2 regions of the Paenibacillus sp. FSL F4-0097 genome follow, and region 1 is predicted to be linked to the other one. Evidence: predicted binding sites of a transcription regulator. Region 1 holds the regulator's gene; the other holds the start of a gene.
The links. The regulator LexA, encoded in region 1, represses DNA repair genes until DNA is damaged. The targets are predictions, from matches to a motif close to CGAACATATGTTCG.

Region 1 (4,433 bases):
ATAGGCGGGCGCAAAATAGAAATTTACCACACACCAGGTCATTCGCCAGGTCATATCAGCCTTTTTGATCATGCCAACGGATATCTGTTTACAGGTGATTTATTGTATGACGTTACGCCAATCTATGCCTTTTACCCTTCGACTAGTCCGGTTGATTTAGTGGCATCCTTAGAGAAGATTACAGAAATTCCAGGGGTTACCCAAGTATATGGCTCTCATAATACACTGGGTTTAGATCCATCTATTTTACAAGAGGTCAAAAAGGCAGTTCGTGAGTTACGTGAGCAAAAGGTAGTGGCACATGGTACGGGTATTCACCAGTTTGATGGGTTTAGTGTGCAATTTTAGGTTCTTTCTATTTCGAAATCAAATGAGAGGTATGGCGATAACAACTTAATTATTCAGATACGATTGACCTGAAGAGTGCATGCAATTGTTGTACTTGGGAGTAAGCTTCCTTGTACTGGTTGTCGGATTGTTGAATAGGCAATAAACCCGGCAAGAAGGAAATACAATACACAGGCGTTTCTTTGCTGTTCATATATAATTTAAGCGTGAGTTCTTCTATCACATTAGCTTCTTCATCAGCTTCCTTAAGGACGTTAATATCTGCACTAGTTGCAGTTGTTTTGCTGTTTTGTTGTCTTTTGGAGACTTTTGAAAGGGTAAGTGCGTTAACCACAATCTCGGATCCCATTACATTATCGAAAGAGTATAGCTTTGCTACTGCTTTTTTGTTGCTCTTCGGATTTCTGGTGCCTATTGCTAATTTTTTATTAGGTTCGTTAAGTGCGATCAAGTGAGATTGATTGGGGGGAATGAATGTTTTGGTGAAAATGATGTTAAAGGATGCAGCCGCATTAACTAGCATAGAAATATCAGATGAAGTGGATAGCGTTTTCAATTTTATAATGGCGGCACTTAGAATTAAAACAACTCCTAAAATAGCAAATAAGTACACTAAGATAATCAGCATATAATCACCTCCCAGTTATCTCATTAGACTCAAATTGTTGCTTATTGAAAGATATGCCTGAATGATCCCCACTAGTATCTTTTAAAAGGGAAATTCGTGGAATTATAGGATCGGCTTCGGAATTAGCCCAAAAAAAGCACCCGGAGAAACCTGCCGATTCTGCAAATGGCGCAAAATTGGGGGTTGCTGCAAGGGTGCTTTTTAAGGTAAGTATATAACCTATAGAAAATTGAAGGCAGTGATATGATCGGTATAAACAATCAGCTGTTTGTACTCGATCGGAGTCCCATAACTAGCATAAGGTCTTACAGTAACGTCATTGAGGACAACAAAGTTATAGCTGAAATTTTTATCAGGGTGTTCTGCTCCCAAATAAGATATGTATTCGTCTACTATTACATCATCCATCAAAGATTTTAAATCAAATACATCCTCTTTGTTGGAGACGGCTGGAGAGACGATTCCCTGAATGCTGCCAAAAGAGGTGAGCAAATTCACTTTTTTTCCACTAGCTTGTTCATCATTTAAAAGTAAACCGGACAGCTTACCCAGTGCATCGACTTTAAAATCGACGAGGGTTCTAATTTTTGAGTTATTCAAAACTAAACACATCCTTTTCAATTTGCAATCCTGTTAACAATATTCGACATATAATCACCAAACTCCTAGTATGCTAATGAAAAAATACTTACTTATGTAATGACCCCCATTCTGTATATGGTGATTTGGGGGTTGTGAGGTCCTCAGCGAATTCAATTCCTTATCGTTACTCGTGTTCCTATAGGGACGATAGCTGCGAGTGTTAACACATCCTCGTTGTACATCCGGATACAGCCGTGGGATACCTCTTTCCCAATGGAGGAAGGATCATTCGTTCCATGAATCCCGTAGTGTGGTTTAGACAGTCCCATCCAAAAGGCACCAAAGGGACCACCTGGATTGGGTTGTTTGTTAATAATCGTGAATTCTCCCACTGGGGATTGGGTTAACATCTTACCAATGCCGACAGGGAAACCTCTAATCACAATATCATTGTCCAGAAGATATAACATTCTTTGGGTCAGATCTACAATAATTCGGTAATTTGGCATTATGCACAACACTCCTTTCTAATTAGGATATGAGCAGAACGCCTAAACGGTTATTCATAGAAAATGCCCATTTTAGCGAACGAGAACAAATGTTCGTTAGTGGTTGAGAAAGCAAAATACACAGAAAAAAGGCTGTTCCGCATTTGCGGAACAGCCTTTTATGGTAGGAGTGCATACTTAGTGGATATCTCGAAACAATCCGATGACTCTTCCGAGAATAGTTACGCGATTAAGGCGAAGAGGCTCATAAGCTGGATTCTCCGGCTGAAGCCGTATATGATCACGTTCCTTGTAAAAGGTCTTAACGGTTGCTTCATCTTCTTCAGTCATGGCTACAACGATATCTCCGTTGTCCGCTGTTTGTTGTTGGCGAACAATTACATAATCACCATTCATAATGCCAGCATCCACCATACTATCACCCATAACTGACAGCATAAATACTTTGTTGTCACCTACATAGTGAGTAGGAAGTGGGAAGTAATCCTCGATATTCTCTGTAGCAGTGATAGGTACCCCGGCGGTAACTTTACCTACGACAGGAATCCGTGAGATGGTCTGGGCGAATTGGTGAACATTCTCTGAATCCTCTTGGCCTAGTAATTCTATTGCACGTGGCTTCGTTGGATCTCGACGAATAAGTCCCTTCTTCTCAAGCCGGTCCAAATGACCGTGAACTGTGGAGCTGGAAGCAAGGCCAACAGCTTCTCCAATTTCCCGGACGGAAGGTGGATAACCCTTGCTGCGGACTTCGCTTCGTATAAATTCCAGGATCGCCAGCTGGCGACTTGAAATCTTTGACATTGGAATCAACCCCATATAGTAATGTTTGGGAAAATTATAACATAGAACTACCGTTCGCACAAACATAAGTTCTAACTATTATAAATATTAATCTGCTAGAGTTAAAAAATGGTAGACGAATGATAATAAAATGTACCACTTGAGTCTCTCAAAAAAAAGAGAACAATTGTTCTGAAATAGTATTGAACAAAACACATGTTCGTGTTATTATGAATTCGAAAGTAAGAACAAGTGTTTGGAGGATGATAATTATGCTAAAATACAGTACATACCGCAGCATCTACGATAAGGCCCCAGTGGTTGAATCTTTAGGACATAATGACGTTGCCCGTAATTCCGCTAAGGTAAAAGAGATAACGGAACGTTTGCTAGGAGGGATGATTTCGTTGTTCCGTCAGGACTTCTTTATTAAGTTAATATTGATTATCGTGCTAGTATTTTCTGGCCTAACAGTAGTGGGAAATGTATTTGCAGGATCGACGACTATAATGAAGGAAGAGAAGCGGATTGTGGTTGAACGTGGAGATACACTATGGAGTATTGCCCTTAAGAATAAACCGGCTGATATGAAGACAGTTGTTTATATAGAAGGAATTAAACGTTCAAGTGGGATTAAGAGTAGTCAAATTAACGCTGGAGACATACTTACTTTACCTATTTATTAATTTTCTGAGAACATAATAGAATGACCAGTAGAGCTTGCAGGGAGTAGACCTTGACAAGCTCTTTTTCTCATGGCAGAGTTAGAATTAATTTATAGGGGGAGGGAAAGTATTGAATATTGATGAGTTGGTCGCGCGAATTAACGAATTGGCACGCAAACAGAAGAGCGTAGGCCTTAATCAAGAGGAAGTGGCGGAACGCGCCAAGCTTCGTGAAATTTACCTGGGGAATATCCGCAATAACTTCCGAGCACAATTAAATACTATTGAAGTAGTAGATAACGATGAGCATGAACAAGGTAACAAGGGGCTTAAACATTAGCTCGCTGTTCCTTTTCATAGATATTTCAGGATGACTAGGGGGAACGCACATGGCCCGTTCTTGGGAAAGAATGGTTCAACGCAACACACAGCAAATCAACAAGCAAAGAAAGAAACAAGGTAAGGATACGATTTATGCCTCTAAATCTCCTACCCAGAATGCCGAAGTCTTTAAAGGTCGCAACATTGCATTTCCGGTAGTGTTAGTGATACTTGGCACTATGTTTTGGGTAGTTGGTTCTATTGATCAGGCCAAAGGAAATGGCATGCTGGCTAATTGGTTGGGAGTAGTACTGTACTATTTGCTGGCAGCGCTATTGTTCTTCCGTCGTCCGTACTTGAAGGTGGAAAAAGCAAGACTGTCTACTATTAAATTCAATCGCGAACGCGGGCTTCCAGCTGCAGATATTGAGAAAATCACCCTTTCGCGTGGAGCTGTAGTCATTAAGCACAAAGGGAAACGTACGAAATGGATTTTCACAAGACTTATGAATCGCTATGATACTAATGCGATGAGTACACGATTAGAAGCATTTGCTAAAGCTCACAACATTGAAGTAGTTCACGAATAGAACTAGA
Region 2 (4,433 bases), 270 kb from region 1:
TGCTGTTGTTGAATAATTTCCCATTTCAATTTGTCAGTATTCCTGTAGACGATATTGCTATTTGGGCCGCAGCGCTGATCACTATTTATTCTGGAATTGATTATTTTGTGAAGAATAAGGATCTGCTACAGCTGCATAATGCGTAAGCATGTAAGCTGGACATACAAGGAAGGGTAATAGGTGAAGCACCTATTACCTTTTTTGAAATCTAAAAGCAGTGTACCTACATTATAACTAGGAGGCGAAAGCCAGGTATGAAAGCGGAGATTATTGCAGTAGGGACAGAGCTTTTGCTCGGTCAAATCGTGAATAGTAATGCCCAGTTTTTGTCTATAGAGCTAGCTGCCATCGGGATCGATGTATACTTTCAAACTGTTGTCGGTGATAACAGCAGCCGCCTGCAGCAAGCCATCGAGATCGCTCAGAGTCGGGCCGACGTTATTATCTTTACAGGCGGAATTGGCCCCACTGAGGATGATCTGACTAAAGACGCACTGGCTGCATCGCTAGGTAGAACGCTCCACATTGATCGTTTGGCGATGGATCATGTACAACGTTTCTTTGATGATCGTAAGATCGTTATGACCGAAAATAACCGCAAACAGGCACTTATAATTGAAGGAACTACACCGTTGCCGAATGAAATCGGTCTTGCGGTTGGGATTGCTTTTGAGCATGAGAAGAAATATTATATTGTGCTTCCAGGTCCACCTCGTGAGATGAAACCGATGTTCGTAGATAAAGCAGTACCGTGGCTACAGCAGCACGCCTTGACGAACGAAACACCGCTTTATTCAAAAATGCTCAAATTTGCCGGCATCGGAGAATCACTGCTGGAGGACAAGCTCATTGAGCTGATTCGCAGTCAGACTGATCCAACGATTGCTCCGTATGCCAAAGAGGGAGAGGTAACTGTTCGTATTTCGACAAAGGCCCCTTCTGAGCATGAAGCTACAAAAAAGCTGGAGATACTGGAACAACAAATCAAGGAGATTTTGCCGGAACATTTGTATGCGAACATTGATGTGCCGCTAGAGCAATTGATAGTGGATTGGATGGCGGATGCCGGCCTGACCTTAAGTGCGGCAGAGAGCTGCACCGGAGGTTTGCTGATGGAGAGTATAACAAATATTCCAGGCAGTGCTTCGATGTTTGCCGGCGGAATCGTCTGCTATTCAAATGACTTAAAGAAAAAGCTGCTGAATGTGCCAAGTGCTTATTTGGAGGGACCCAATGCCCCTGGAGCCGTAAGCCGAGAAGTTGCCGAGGTGTTGGCTGACCAAGTGAGAATGATTGCAGACAGCGATTTCGGCTTATCTGTTACAGGTGTAGCTGGACCGGGTTATTCTGAACGAAAGCCTGTTGGACTTGTATTTATCGGCTTGGCTGAACGGGGACGTAAGACAGAGGTTTATGAGCTTAATCTTAAAGGTACGCGGGAAAATATCCGCTTACGAACAGTTAAGGCTTTGCTGTATCGTCTCTGGCGGAGACTTGAGGAACGCAAGGTGGAGACACCTCTTGAGGGTTCAGACTTGTAATGGGAGATTAGCCCAGTTATAATAAACACATACGGAAGAACCGTGGCACTGAGATTTCTTTGCTGCGGTTTTTTGTATATTTGCAGAGATTTTGATCACGATGCTTTCTCATGATCATAAGTCGTTGATGTCCGGTGGAGTGGAGAATTTAATTAACTTCTATCTCCGGAGGGAGGCTTACAATAAAAGGGATAAATAACGCCCAAGACAAAAAAAACGAATGTATGTTCGAAAAAAAGCTTGGCAAGACCTTAAAAACACGTTATTATATTACTATAAACAGTGAAGGAAGTGGTCTGATTGTCAGATCGTCGTGCAGCGCTTGATATGGCGCTTCGTCAAATAGAAAAACAATTTGGTAAAGGTTCGGTAATGAAACTGGGAGAATCCACGCATATGCAAGTGGAAGTTGTACCTAGCGGATCTTTGGCACTTGATATTGCGTTAGGTATAGGCGGACTTCCAAAGGGACGTATTATTGAAGTATATGGACCGGAATCTTCAGGTAAAACAACAGTTGCTCTTCATGCTATTGCAGAAGTGCAAAGACAAGGCGGACAAGCTGCTTTTATCGATGCCGAGCATGCGCTTGATCCGAAATATGCACGTAACTTGGGCGTAAATATCGATGAATTGCTGCTTTCTCAGCCAGATACGGGTGAACAAGCGCTGGAAATCGCCGAAGCACTTGTTCGTAGTGGAGCCGTTGACATTATTGTCGTTGACTCCGTTGCTGCTTTGGTACCTAAGGCTGAAATTGAAGGCGATATGGGTGATTCCCACGTCGGACTGCAAGCTCGCTTGATGTCTCAAGCACTTCGTAAGCTTTCTGGTGCCATTAGCAAATCGAATACGATTGCTATCTTTATCAACCAGCTTCGTGAGAAGATCGGTGTTATGTTCGGTAACCCTGAGACAACTCCGGGTGGTCGTGCATTGAAATTCTACTCCTCTGTACGTTTAGATGTACGTCGCGTAGAGAGCATCAAGATGGGGAACGATGTGGTTGGTAACCGTACTAAGATCAAGATTGTGAAGAATAAAGTAGCCCCTCCATTTAAACAGGCTGATGTTGATATCATGTATGGTGAAGGGATTTCCAAAGAGGGAAGTCTTGTAGATATCGGTACTGAAATGGATATCGTGAATAAGAGTGGTGCATGGTATTCCTACGAAGGCGAGCGTCTCGGCCAAGGTCGTGAGAATGCTAAGCAGTTTTTGAAGGAACATCAGGATATTGCCCTTATTATTGAGAATAAGATCCGTGAAGCAAGTAATTTATCCACTATTGTTGCTGCGCCGAATAATGATGAGATTGTTGCAGAGCAAGAGGAAGAAGAAAAATTGCTCCTCGAAATCGAATAGTATATTAAACAATAGGACGCCCTGTGATTGATTGTTGCAGGGTGTCTTTTCTTAACAAGTATTGAAAGTAAGACGATAACTGATCTATTGCTATGAGGTGACAAACAACTATGGTAATACAACTGGATTTTGAAGCAGAAGAACAAGATGAGCAGGTGTTATCTGATTTTCCTGAAGGAGAACTCTTAGAGATCACTAAAGTAGAACGTCAAAAGAAATCTGACCACCGTTATATCATACATTTCGGAGCATATAACATGACTGTGCACGAGGACGTCATGATTAAATATCGAATGATTACTGGTAATTCTTTTATGAAGGCTGATTTGGAAGAAATTGTTGTAGCTGATGAGCGTCAACGAGCTTATGTGGAAGGCCTCCGTTATCTTGAACGTAAACCACGCACCGCTATGGAAATGACTCGCCGTTTACGCCAGAAGGAAATAGGAGAGACTATTATTGCGGAAGTGGTGCAGCGGCTACAGCAGGAAAGATTTCTTGATGACCCTTTATATGCTAAGCAATGGGCGGAGCAACGAATAGCGAACCAGCGGAAAGGGAAGATGTGGATTCGACAAGAGCTACGTGAGAAGGGGATTGACAAAACCCTTATATCGGAAGCTTTGGAGAATATTACTCCTGAACAAGAGCTGGAGAGTGCACTCGAAACAGGGCGCAAGAAATGGAATCTCATCCGTGGAGACGCTTCAGATAAGCGAAGAAAGACTGGAGCCTTCCTTATGCGCCGTGGATTCTCGGGCGATATGGTTCGCCAAGTGATCAATACTTTACTTGCGGAAGACAATTATGAAGGTGAAGATGAGGAGTTTTACTAGAATCACTGATTCTCTTGACATTAATGCGTATATCGACTCTCTTGACAATGTCTTTTTATAAATAATAAAATATAACATGAATCGGCATAAAATTAGAATCCTTTTTCCTTCCCAAAAAGGAGACTGTTTTAAACGGTTCACGTACAACTCATATGAAATGTAATCGCCGGATAAGGCGGGCAGTGTGCATGTGCAGCATGTGCAGTATGGCAATCGGTTGTTTACCGGTTTTTTGTATGGTGATGAACGGATAGTTAAACAACTGCACAATTCCCAGGGATATACCTTGGAGAGGAACCAACGAGGAGGTGAACAGATGCTGGAATCATGGATCTGGGTCATTATCGTTCTCGTTGTAGCTGCAATATTCTTTGGGTTCGGTTATTTTATTCGTAAATCCCTTGCAGAAGCTAAAATCCAAAGCGCAGAAAGAGAAGCCGTTGTCATCGTTGAGAATGCGAAGAAGGACGCTGAGGCGCTGAAGAAAGAAACAGTATTGGAAGCTAAGGACGAAGTCCATAGAATCCGTACTGAAGCTGAGAAAGAAACTCGTGAACGTCGGAATGAAATCCAACGGCAAGAGAGACGTTTGCTGCAAAAGGAAGAATCTCTGGATAAAAAAATGGAATCGCTTGAAAGAAAAGAAGAACAAGTAGCTAACAAAGAGAAACGAATTGATGAAACCCAACAG

Region 2: a site for LexA is predicted at 1,759-1,772, ahead of recA (recombinase RecA). Genes of this name have one in related genera too.

What each region holds. Positions count from the first base shown of each region.
Region 1 covers NZ_CP151965.1:3,856,156-3,860,588, reverse strand. Annotated here, with positions in the region: gene MHH86_RS17315 (MBL fold metallo-hydrolase) at 1-348, shown strand, start outside; gene MHH86_RS17310 (hypothetical protein) at 398-976, opposite strand; gene MHH86_RS17305 (hypothetical protein) at 1,196-1,576, opposite strand; gene MHH86_RS17300 (L,D-transpeptidase) at 1,729-2,067, opposite strand; gene lexA (transcriptional repressor LexA) at 2,245-2,871, opposite strand; gene MHH86_RS17290 (LysM peptidoglycan-binding domain-containing protein) at 3,123-3,536, shown strand; gene MHH86_RS17285 (DUF896 domain-containing protein) at 3,646-3,855, shown strand; gene MHH86_RS17280 (hypothetical protein) at 3,905-4,426, shown strand.
Region 2 covers NZ_CP151965.1:4,124,425-4,128,857, reverse strand. Annotated here, with positions in the region: gene pgsA (CDP-diacylglycerol--glycerol-3-phosphate 3-phosphatidyltransferase) at 1-146, shown strand, start outside; gene MHH86_RS18425 (competence/damage-inducible protein A) at 255-1,541, shown strand; gene recA (recombinase RecA) at 1,842-2,906, shown strand; gene MHH86_RS18415 (RecX family transcriptional regulator) at 3,017-3,742, shown strand; gene rny (ribonuclease Y) at 4,062-4,433, shown strand, end outside.